Regions from separate parts of the Allobosea sp. GW822-FHT03F07 genome, predicted to be linked through region 1. Evidence: riboswitches for the same ligand, from Rfam matches in the RefSeq annotation. Region 1 holds a riboswitch; each other region holds the start of a gene.
The links. Region 1 has a riboswitch for thiamine pyrophosphate ahead of AC1RMY_RS00995 (LuxE/PaaK family acyltransferase). Riboswitches for the same ligand answer to the same signal wherever they lie in the genome.

Region 1 (3,251 bases):
CGGCGTCTGGAAGACGATCGAGACCGTTCGGAAGATCTACGTCGTCGTGGGTTGATCGATACCGATTCTGCGGGCGCAGGCGGGTCCGGCGGCGTTTGCCTCTCGGAAACGTCTGTCGCGGCATAATGGGCATTGGCCGGCCCGAGGTGTCCCGTGGAAACGTCGCTCTATCTCCCCGTCAAGCGCTTCCTCGAGAGCCTCGGCTACAGCGTGAAGGGCGAGGTGGGGCATTGCGACCTCGTGGGCTTGCGGCCCGATGATCCGTCCGTGGTGGTGATCGGCGAGTTGAAGATGAGCTTCAACCTCGAACTGGTCCTGCAGGGCGTCGACCGCATGAGCCTCGGCGATGAAATCTGGCTGGCGGCGGCGCTTTCCGCCAAGGGCAAGGGCAGGGAAAGCGATCCGCGCTATCGCAATCTCTGCCGGCGCCTGGGCTTCGGTTTGCTGGGCGTGACGGCATCCGGGCAGGTCGAGGTGTTGGTCTCGCCTGTGACGCCAACGCCGCGCAAGGATCCCCGGCGCCGGTCCCGGCTCGTCGACGAACACAAGCGACGTCAGGGCGATCCGGTCGCGGGCGGCGGGACGCGCCGGCCGATCATGACGGCCTATCGCCAGCAGGCGCTCGCCTGCGCCGCGGCGATGACTGCGGCGCCGCAACGTCCGCGCGACCTCAAGCCGACCTGCCCCGATGCGCAGAAGATACTGCACCGGAACGTCTATGGCTGGTTCGAGCGATCCGGGCGCGGCGTCTACGCGCTGACCGAGACGGGGCGCGGCGCTCTGGCAGCATGGCAGCCGGCACTGCCAATGGCCGTTTCGGAAGCGGGCCCCGTGCTGGACGGTTAGGACAGCGTGGCCATGGCCTCCAGCCAAAGGGATATGGCGACAACCCGGCAATCGGGTATGCCGAGCGCACGCTCGCCCAGAGAACGCGCCCGCCGCTCTCCGACACCGGGCATTTCGGAGCGCGGAGGTTTCAGATCCTGGGCGGCAACGAGCCCCTGTCGAAGACCGGCACGCTCTCGATCGGTCCTTCCGGGCGCTGCCCCGTAGGGATATCCTCGGCCGCGTGTCGTACCGCTTCCTCCGATTCAGTCAGCCCGTCCTCCGTGTCGTTGGCATCGCTGCCTTCGTCGTGGATATTCGTCCGCAGGCTGACCTGATGAAGGGCGGCTGGGCCTTCCGCCTCGGCGAGGCGGCGGCCCTGTTCCTCGATCTCGAGTGCAGGGTTCTTGCGCGTGGGGTTCATGCGGGATCTCCTTGGAGCCTTCGCTTGCCTGCCAGACGCATGACGCAGCCGAGGCCTGTCGATCCTCGGTGATGTGCCGGAACCCGCTTCCCGCGCGCTCGACGTGACAACGCGCCGCGCGCCGTGAAGGTTTCCGGCACCGCGACCAGAATAGCGCATTCTTGACATCATGACAGGCGCGCCGTCATGGTGCCGACTGTTCCCAGGGGGGCCTCGCTAGGAGGCTGAGATTCCGCCGGTTCGGGCCAAGCCCGGACAACGCGGTGACCCTCCGAACCTGATCCGGCTCATACCGGCGTAGGGATGCGGGACATCGGGTGGATCGCCGCCCCTTTTCCAAACTCGCGCCAGAGGCCGGATCTCGGCCCCCGTGCAAGGCATCCCGCCTTGCGTGATGGGCCTCGCGGGAAGGCGCGGCTGGAAGTGACGGAAGCTGAGATCATCGAGGCGTTGCTCGCCTTCATCGACCGGGGCGAGGCTGATGAAGCCGCGTTCGAGCGCATAGCGCTGGCCGTCTTCGGCTATCAGTTCGCGCACAACCAGCCCTATCGCCGCTTCGCCATCCAGCGCGGGCGCACCACGCTGACCGTGCGCAACTGGCGCGACATTCCGGCCGTGCCGATCACCGCCTTCAAGGACCTGGCGCTGAGCTGCTGTCCGCCCGAGGCGGCGGAGCGGGTCTTCATGACCAGCGGCACGACGCAGGGCGTGAGAGGCAAGAGCTTCCACCCGACGCTCGCAGTCTATGATCGCTCGATGCTGGTGAATTTCCGCCAGCGCTTCATGCGAGGGCTCGACCGCATCGAGATGGGCATCCTGTTCCCCGACGAGGAGGCGATGCCGAACTCGTCGCTGGCGCATTACCTTGCCCTGGCGAAGAGCGAATGCGGCCTGCCTGCGAGCGAGTATCTGATCGGTTCGGGCGGGATCGACCTTGCCCGGACGATCGCGGCGCTGGAGCGGGCGCAGGCTTCGGGGCAGCCCTATGCACTGCTCGGGGCGAGCTGGAGCTTCGTGCATCTGCTCGACGCGCTGGCGGAGGCGGGCAAGCGCTTCGTGCTGCCGCAGGGCAGCCGCATTCTCGACACCGGCGGCTTCAAGGGCCAGTCGCGCGAGATGGGCGCGGATGCATTCTACGATGCGCTATCCGCGAGATTCGGCCTGCCGCGTAGTCTCTGCATCAACATGTACGGCATGACCGAACTCAGCACGCAGGTCTACGATGACGGCAATGCGATCTGCCCGCCGGTGAAATCGGGGCCGCACTGGATCCGCAGCCGTGTGGTCGACCCGGTGAGCGGGCGCGACCTGCCGGAGGGGGCGACCGGCGTGCTGGTGCATCACGACCTCGCCCATTTCAACTGCGTCTCGGCGATCCTGACCGAGGATGCCGGGGTCATCGTCGAGGGCGGCTTCAAGCTCTTCGGCCGGGTCGATGGCGCCGATTCCAAGGGCTGTTCGCTCGCCGTCGAGGAATTCCTCAAGGCGGCGCGAGGCTGACATCGTGATCGAGTACGCCGGGCATCTGCCGGGGCTGTCGACCGACGAGGTCGAATGGCGGCCTGTGAGCTTTTCAGCTTGGGGCGAGGCGGTCGAGGTCCGCATGCCCCTGCTGACGGAAGCGCAGAGCGTCGCGCTGGCGGCCCGTGTGCGGGAGAATGCACGCGCCTATCTCAAGACGCTGCCCACTGCGGGCATCGTCGCGACCATCGACAAGGCGGTGGCGCGGCTGCTTGATCGCGACGATCCCTGGCGGCGCAAGGCGGAAGCGGTGCTGCCGGTCGTCACCGGCTATGACCGGGAGACGGTGCGGCTGGGATTGTCGGGCTATCTGCGGACATTTCGAGCGCCGCAGCTCCAGCGCTTCCTGGCGGAGGATTTCGCCAATCCGGGCATTCTCGACGCCTTCCAGCCGGCGATGAAGGGTGGGTTCGCGCGCGCCTACGGGCCAGAACTGCTGCTGCATATCTGGGCCGGCAACGTGCCCGGCCTGCCGCTCTGG
Region 2 (3,251 bases), on a different contig from region 1:
GGCTACGGCTTCACCGGCACCCATGCCGATCTGCCCTCCGATCGGCTGATCACCGCCTGCATCCGCGACTGCTATGCGCCGCTGCTGATCGGCGAGGACGCCGCCGAGACGAATCGCCTCTGGCTCAAGCTCGCCCGCCACCCGGCGCTGCAATGGGTCGGCCGCGCCGGCATCACCCAGCTCGCGCTCGCTGCCGTCGATGTCGCGCTCTGGGATCTCAAGGCGAAGAAGGCCGGCGTGCCGCTCTGGCATCTGCTCGGCGGTGCCAGCAAGCCTCGGCTCGAGGCCTACAACACCGATATCGGCTGGCTTTCGATCCCGAAGGACCAGCTCGTCGACGGCTGCCGGAAGGCGGTCGAGCGCGACGGCTTCCACCGCATCAAGGTCAAGGTCGGCCATGCCGATCCCGGGATCGATATCGGCCGGCTCGAGGCTGTCAGGCACGCCGTCGGCTCCCATGTCGCGCTCGCCATCGACGGGAACGGCAAATGGGACCTGCCGACCTGCAGGCGCTTTTGCGCCCGGGCCGAGCCGCTCGACATCTTCTGGTTCGAGGAGCCGCTCTGGTATGACGATGTCGGCTCGCATGCGGCGCTGGCGCGCTCGACCTCGATCCCGGTCGCGCTCGGCGAGCAGCTCTACTCGCTCGACGCCTTCCGCTCCTTCATCGCCGCCGACGCGATCGACTTCGTCCAACCCGACGTGACCCGGCTCGGCGGCATCACCGAGTATATCCAGGTCGCGGATCTTGCGCTGGCGAACCGCCTGCCGGTCGCGCCCCATGCCGGCGAGATGAGCCAGGTCCATGTCCATCTCGCCTATTGGCATCAGGCGACGCCGGTCCTCGAATACATCCCCTGGATCAAGGACGCCTTCGAGGAGCCGGCCGATGTCGTCGACGGCTGTTTCCTGAAACCGCAGAAGCCCGGCGCCGGTACCACGCCCACGGCTGATGCCTTCGCCCGCTTCGCCAAGCCGCTGGGTTGACCTGCGCGGCCATTCTTCAAGGGAGTGGCATTGGCGAAAAGGCGCGGGTCATCCCGGACGCAGCGAAGCGGAGATCCGGGATCCATGCCGGTGCATTCACCGGAAGGGTTCAGGCATGAATCCCGGGTCTCCCTGCCGTCGCCCGGGATGACCGGCGTGTTGAAGCCTCGCCGCCTTGCTCCTGCCGCCGGGACCGCCTAAACTTCGTCGATCCGTTGGGGTGCCGCGAGGCTGAGAGGTGCTGACGCACCAACCCATCGAACCTGATCCGGGTAATGCCGGCGAAGGGAACGGTCATCGGCTCGTCGCTCGCTCTGCCATGGCCGTTGCCTTCCCGGGCGAATGGGAATGGCATGACTCAGCTTTCGACCCATCCACGGCAAGGCGAGCAAGTCCATGTCGGCATCGTCGGTGCGGGCGTCGTCGGCCTCGCCTGCGCGGTCGAATTGCTCGAACGCGGCGCCTCGGTCGATATCCATGAGCGCGGCGCCTTCGCCGGCGAGCGGGCCTGTTCCTGGCATGCCGGCGGCATGCTCGCACCCTGGTGCGAGGGCGAAAGCGCAGAGGAACCTGTGATCCGGCTCGGACAGGAGGCTGCAGCTTGGTGGCAGCGCCATGTCGACGGCGTTGTCCGCAAGGGCACGCTCGTTTTGGCCCCGAGCCGGGATCGCAGCGAACTGCGCCGCTTCGGCCTGCGCACTTCGCATTTCGCGGAGATCGACGGCGAGGGGATCGCGGCACTCGAACCTGATCTCGCCGGACGCTTCGCCAAGGGCCTGTTCTTCGAAGGGGAGGCCCATCTCGATCCGCGATTGGCGCTCGCAGGCCTTGCCGCGAAGGTCGAGGCCCTGGGCGGTCGCATCCATTTCGGTAGCGAGGTGGAAGCCTCTGACATCGCCGCCGATACGGTCCTCGACTGTCGCGGCTTGTCGGCCCGCGATGCGTTGCCCGATCTGCGCGGCGTCAAGGGTGAGATGCTGCTGCTGCGGAGCCGCGATATCACATTGTCGCGCCCTGTGCGCCTGCTCCACCCGCGCATCCCGCTCTATGTCGTGCCGCGCGCGGGAGGGCTCTTCATGGTGGGCGCGACCATGATCGAGAGCAGCGATCGCGGCCGCATCTCTGCCCGCTCGATGCTGGAACTGCTCGGCGCGGCCTATGCGCTGCACCCCGCCTTCGGCGAGGCCGAGGTGGTCGAGATCGGCGTCGATGCCCGCCCGGCCTTTCCCGACAACCTGCCGCGGCTGACACGCCGAGCTCGGGTCCTTCACGTCAACGGCTTCTATCGTCACGGCTTCCTGCTCAGCCCTGCCATGGCGCGGCTGGCGGCTGATGCCGTGCTCGACCCGGCCGCCATTCCGGAGATGTTGCATGACGCTGCTGCTTAACGGGCAACCGCAGGAGGTCGTGGCCACTACGCTCGCCGAGGCGCTGGCCGAACTCGGCTATGCCGGCAAGGTCGTCGCCACCGCCGTGAACGGGGACTTCGTCGCCGCCCGTAAGCGCGAGGCCGTCAGGCTGACCGAGGGCGACCGCATCGAGGTGCTCGCCCCGATGCAGGGCGGCTGAGATGCAAAGGCCTCAGATGAAAGACTTTTACAGCTTCGAGCCGCAGAGCCGGCTCTTCCTCGGCACGGCGCAATACCCGTCGCCCTCGATCCTCGCCGAGGCGGTCAGGCGCTCCGGCGTCGAGGTCGTCACCGTTTCGCTGAGGCGGGAAGCCGGGGAGGGCGGCGCCGGCCAGGCCTTCTGGTCACTGATCCGCGAGCTCGGCGTGCGCGTCCTGCCCAACACGGCCGGCTGCCATACGGTCAAGGAGGCCGTCACCACCGCCCATATGGCACGCGAGGTCTTCGGCACGGAATGGATCAAGCTCGAGGTCATCGGCGACGACGACACGCTGCAGCCCGACGTGGTCGGACTGATCGAGGCGGCCCGCATCCTGAGCGAGGACGGCTTCCAGGTCTTTCCCTACACGACCGAGGACATCGTCGTCGGCGGGCGCCTGCTCGATGCCGGCTGCGAGGTGCTGATGCCCTGGGGCGCGCCGATCGGCTCGGCGAGGGGGCTGAACAACCCCTACGGCCTGCGCACCCTGCGCCAGCACTTCCCGGATATCCCGCTCGTCGTCGATGCCGGCATCGGCCTGCCGTCCCATGCGGCGCATGCCATGGAACTCGGCTATGACGCGATCCTGCTCAACACCGCCGTCGCCAAGGCCGGCGATCCGGTACTGATGGCGCAGGCCTTCGCCAAGGCGATCG
Region 3 (3,251 bases), on a different contig from region 1:
CCCTTGTCGAGAAATTCCTTCGACTTCGCCGCCATGCCTTCGGAAGCGAGAGCTTCGAGATTGGCGCGTTCGTTGTCGCTCATCGCCAGCACCTCGGCCCGCAGATCCTGTGTGATCTTCATCGAGCAGAATTTCGGCCCGCACATCGAGCAGAAATGCGCGACCTTGTGGGCATCCTTCGGCAGCGTCTCGTCATGGAACGCGCGCGCCGTGTCGGGGTCGAGCGCCAGGTTGAACTGGTCCTCCCAGCGGAAGTCGAAACGGGCGCGGGAGAGCGCATCGTCCCTGATCTTCGCGGCCGGGTGGCCCTTGGCGAGATCGGCGGCATGGGCCGCGATCCGGTAGGTGATGACGCCGGTCTTGACGTCGTCGCGGTCAGGGAGACCCAGATGCTCCTTCGGCGTGACGTAGCAGAGCATGGCGCAGCCATACCAGCCGATCATCGCAGCCCCGATGCCGGAGGTGATGTGGTCATAGCCCGGCGCGATATCGGTCGTCAGCGGGCCAAGCGTGTAGAACGGCGCTTCCCCACACTCCCTGAGCTGCTTGTCCATGTTCTCCTTGATCTTGTGCATCGGCACATGGCCGGGGCCCTCGATCATCACTTGGCAGCCCTTGTCCCAGGCGATCTTGGTCAGCTCCCCCAGGGTCTCCAGCTCGGCGAACTGGGCGCGGTCATTGGCGTCGGCGATAGAGCCCGGACGCAGGCCGTCGCCGAGCGAGAACGAGACGTCGTAGCGGCGCATGATCTCGCAGATCTCGTCGAAGCGCTCGTAAAGGAAGCTCTCGCGGTGATGCGCCAGGCACCAGCGCGCCATGATCGAGCCGCCGCGCGAGACGATGCCGGTGACGCGGCTGGCCGTCAGCGGGACGTAGGGCAGGCGCACGCCGGCATGGATGGTGAAATAGTCGACGCCCTGCTCGGCCTGCTCGATGAGGGTGTCCTTGAACACCTCCCAGTCGAGCTTGATCGGATCGCCGCCGACTTTTTCCAGCGCCTGATAGATCGGTACGGTGCCGATCGGCACCGGCGAGTTGCGCAGGATCCAGGAGCGGATGTTGTGGATGTTACGGCCGGTCGAGAGGTCCATGACCGTATCGGCGCCCCAGCGGATCGCCCAGACCAGCTTCTCGACCTCCTCGGCCGCGCCCGAGGTCACGGCGGAGTTGCCGATATTGGCGTTGATCTTGACCAGGAAATTGCGGCCGATCGCCATCGGCTCCAATTCCGGGTGGTTGATGTTGGCGGGGATGATGGCGCGGCCGCGCGCGATTTCGTCCCGGACGAATTCCGGCGTGACGAAGTCCGGCACGCTGGCGCCGAAGCTCTCGCCATCGGCATGGCGCTCCTTCGCGCCTTCCAGCATCGCGGCGCGACCGAGATTCTCGCGATGGGCGACATAGATCATCTCGGGCGTGACGATGCCGGCGCGCGCGAACTCATACTGCGTCGTCATCTGGCCCGGCTTCGCCTGCCGGACGGGGCGCTCGGCCGGACAGGCCGGCACGAGATGATCGGGCGAGATGTTGCCGTTGTCGGCTGCCGTCACCGCGCGCCCCGGCACGACATCGAAGCCGCGCGCCTCAAGCCAGTCTCGCCGGAGCTGAGGCAGGCCGGCATTCAGGTCGACCTTCGCATCGGTCTCGGTATAGGGGCCGGAGGGATCGTAGATGCGCACCGGCGGCTCGGCGTCCGTCGTCAGCACGACCTCCCGGAACGGCACCTTGATCGAGACATCCTGCGGCGCGGGCACATAGATCTTGCGCGAGCCGATGATCGGCCCGGTGGTGACGCCGGTCGGCGCGCCGAAATTGCGCGCGGCCTCGGCATTGTGTTTGGGGGGCTTGGTGTGGGTGTTCATGGGATCTCCGCCTTGGTCAAGGGGTCAGGAGATCCGGCGTCGAAGCGGTTCAAGCGCTGTGATGCGGGCGCAGTCGGGCCGCGCCGCGTTCCAGTCCCTCCGCCGGTATGACCCGGATCAGGTTCGATGGGTTCGGCCATCAGGCCATCTCAGCTCTTGCGAGCACCCCTCGGAACAAATCGAGGTTAGGCGGATGAAGAAGGATACGCAACCGCCTCAGGCGGTGATGTCGACCGATTGGCCCTGCCCGGCCGGCAGGACGGCCTGCATCTGCTCGGCGCTCTGCTGAAGCAGGGCGACGACGGCCTGATCGGCCTGCGTCTGCTGGCGCAGCATTTCGGTCTGCAAGGCCTGCTGCGTGGCGCCGGCCTGCATGGCCGCGAAGCTCTGCGCGATGGCGAGGGAATCACTCATGAAGGCGCCTCCTGCGCCAGCCATAGGCGCAGGATATTGAGCGATCGTGAATCGCCGCATTCGAGGGTCGCTTCGGGCGCCCTCTCAGGGGCGTGCGGGAGCCATGATCGACGGGACCGCGCGCGGCATCGGCACGTCACGATCCAGCGGTGTCATGACCGCAGCATGCTGACGCCGATCGACGCTGTCCCGCACCGCGACGCTGCTGCGCAGCGCAGCAGTGGGATCGAGCGCGGGCGCGGTGCTTGCGACCGCAAGGTCGAACGGTCGCGGCGGCGGCAGCGGCGCGAGCACCATGGTCTGGGCGCTGGCCGCGAGCGGAGCGACGGTTGCGGCGGCGAGGATCAGTCCGGCCGAGAAGCTACTGCGAAACTGCATCGACATAACTCCCTGCGTTCCGTTGAACGGCCTCCAGCGGGCCTTTGCGAGGACAACAAGGGGAACCGCTCAGAAGTTCCGCAGGCATGAAAAAGGCCGCCTCGCGGCGGCCTTTCCGTGTCCCGAATGAGCGTTGCCGATCAGCCGCCCTGCCCCGCCAGCAGCGGCGTGATGCGCCGGAGCGTGACGCGCCGGTTCTGGCGCTCGGCCTCCTGGCTCGCGACCTTGAGATACTGCTCGCCATAGCCCTGCGTCGTCAGGTTCTCGGGCGGCACGCCGAAATCCTTGGTCAGGATCTCCGCGACCGACTGGGCCCGCCGGTCCGACAGCGAGAGGTTGTCGATGTCGGAGCCCACGGCATCGGTATGGCCCTCGACGAGGAAGACCTCGTTGGGCGAGCGCTGCAACGCCCTGCGGATCGATTCCGCGATCACCGAAAGCCGCTGCGCCTGGCCCGGCGCGACATCCCAGGAGCCCGTCTCGAAGGTCACCGTATCGATGTCGACGCTGCGCATGCGCGCCCGCAGGTCTGGCGAATAGCGGACCTCGTCCAGCGTGTAGCGACGCGGCAGCGGCGCGACCGGCGGGGCGATGATC

Region 2: linked by a shared signal. The riboswitch ahead of thiO (glycine oxidase ThiO) and the one ahead of AC1RMY_RS00995 (LuxE/PaaK family acyltransferase) in region 1 are both predicted to bind thiamine pyrophosphate.
Region 3: linked by a shared signal. The riboswitch ahead of thiC (phosphomethylpyrimidine synthase ThiC) and the one ahead of AC1RMY_RS00995 (LuxE/PaaK family acyltransferase) in region 1 are both predicted to bind thiamine pyrophosphate.

Annotation. Positions count from the first base shown of each region.
Region 1 covers NZ_JBXAND010000001.1:193,540-196,790, forward strand. Annotated here, with positions in the region: gene AC1RMY_RS00980 (cupin domain-containing protein) at 1-55, shown strand, start outside; gene AC1RMY_RS00985 (DUF2161 domain-containing phosphodiesterase) at 154-846, shown strand; gene AC1RMY_RS00990 (hypothetical protein) at 977-1,249, opposite strand; TPP riboswitch at 1,444-1,572, shown strand; gene AC1RMY_RS00995 (LuxE/PaaK family acyltransferase) at 1,673-2,749, shown strand; gene AC1RMY_RS01000 (acyl-CoA reductase) at 2,754-3,251, shown strand, end outside.
Region 2 covers NZ_JBXAND010000006.1:193,940-197,190, reverse strand. Annotated here, with positions in the region: gene AC1RMY_RS18420 (mandelate racemase/muconate lactonizing enzyme family protein) at 1-987, shown strand, start outside; TPP riboswitch at 1,194-1,294, shown strand; gene thiO (glycine oxidase ThiO) at 1,341-2,375, shown strand; gene thiS (sulfur carrier protein ThiS) at 2,359-2,556, shown strand; gene AC1RMY_RS18405 (thiazole synthase) at 2,573-3,251, shown strand, end outside.
Region 3 covers NZ_JBXAND010000004.1:271,139-274,389, reverse strand. Annotated here, with positions in the region: gene thiC (phosphomethylpyrimidine synthase ThiC) at 1-1,862, opposite strand, end outside; TPP riboswitch at 1,939-2,042, opposite strand; gene AC1RMY_RS15085 (hypothetical protein) at 2,079-2,276, opposite strand; gene AC1RMY_RS15080 (hypothetical protein) at 2,361-2,660, opposite strand; gene AC1RMY_RS15075 (OmpA family protein) at 2,795-3,251, opposite strand, start outside.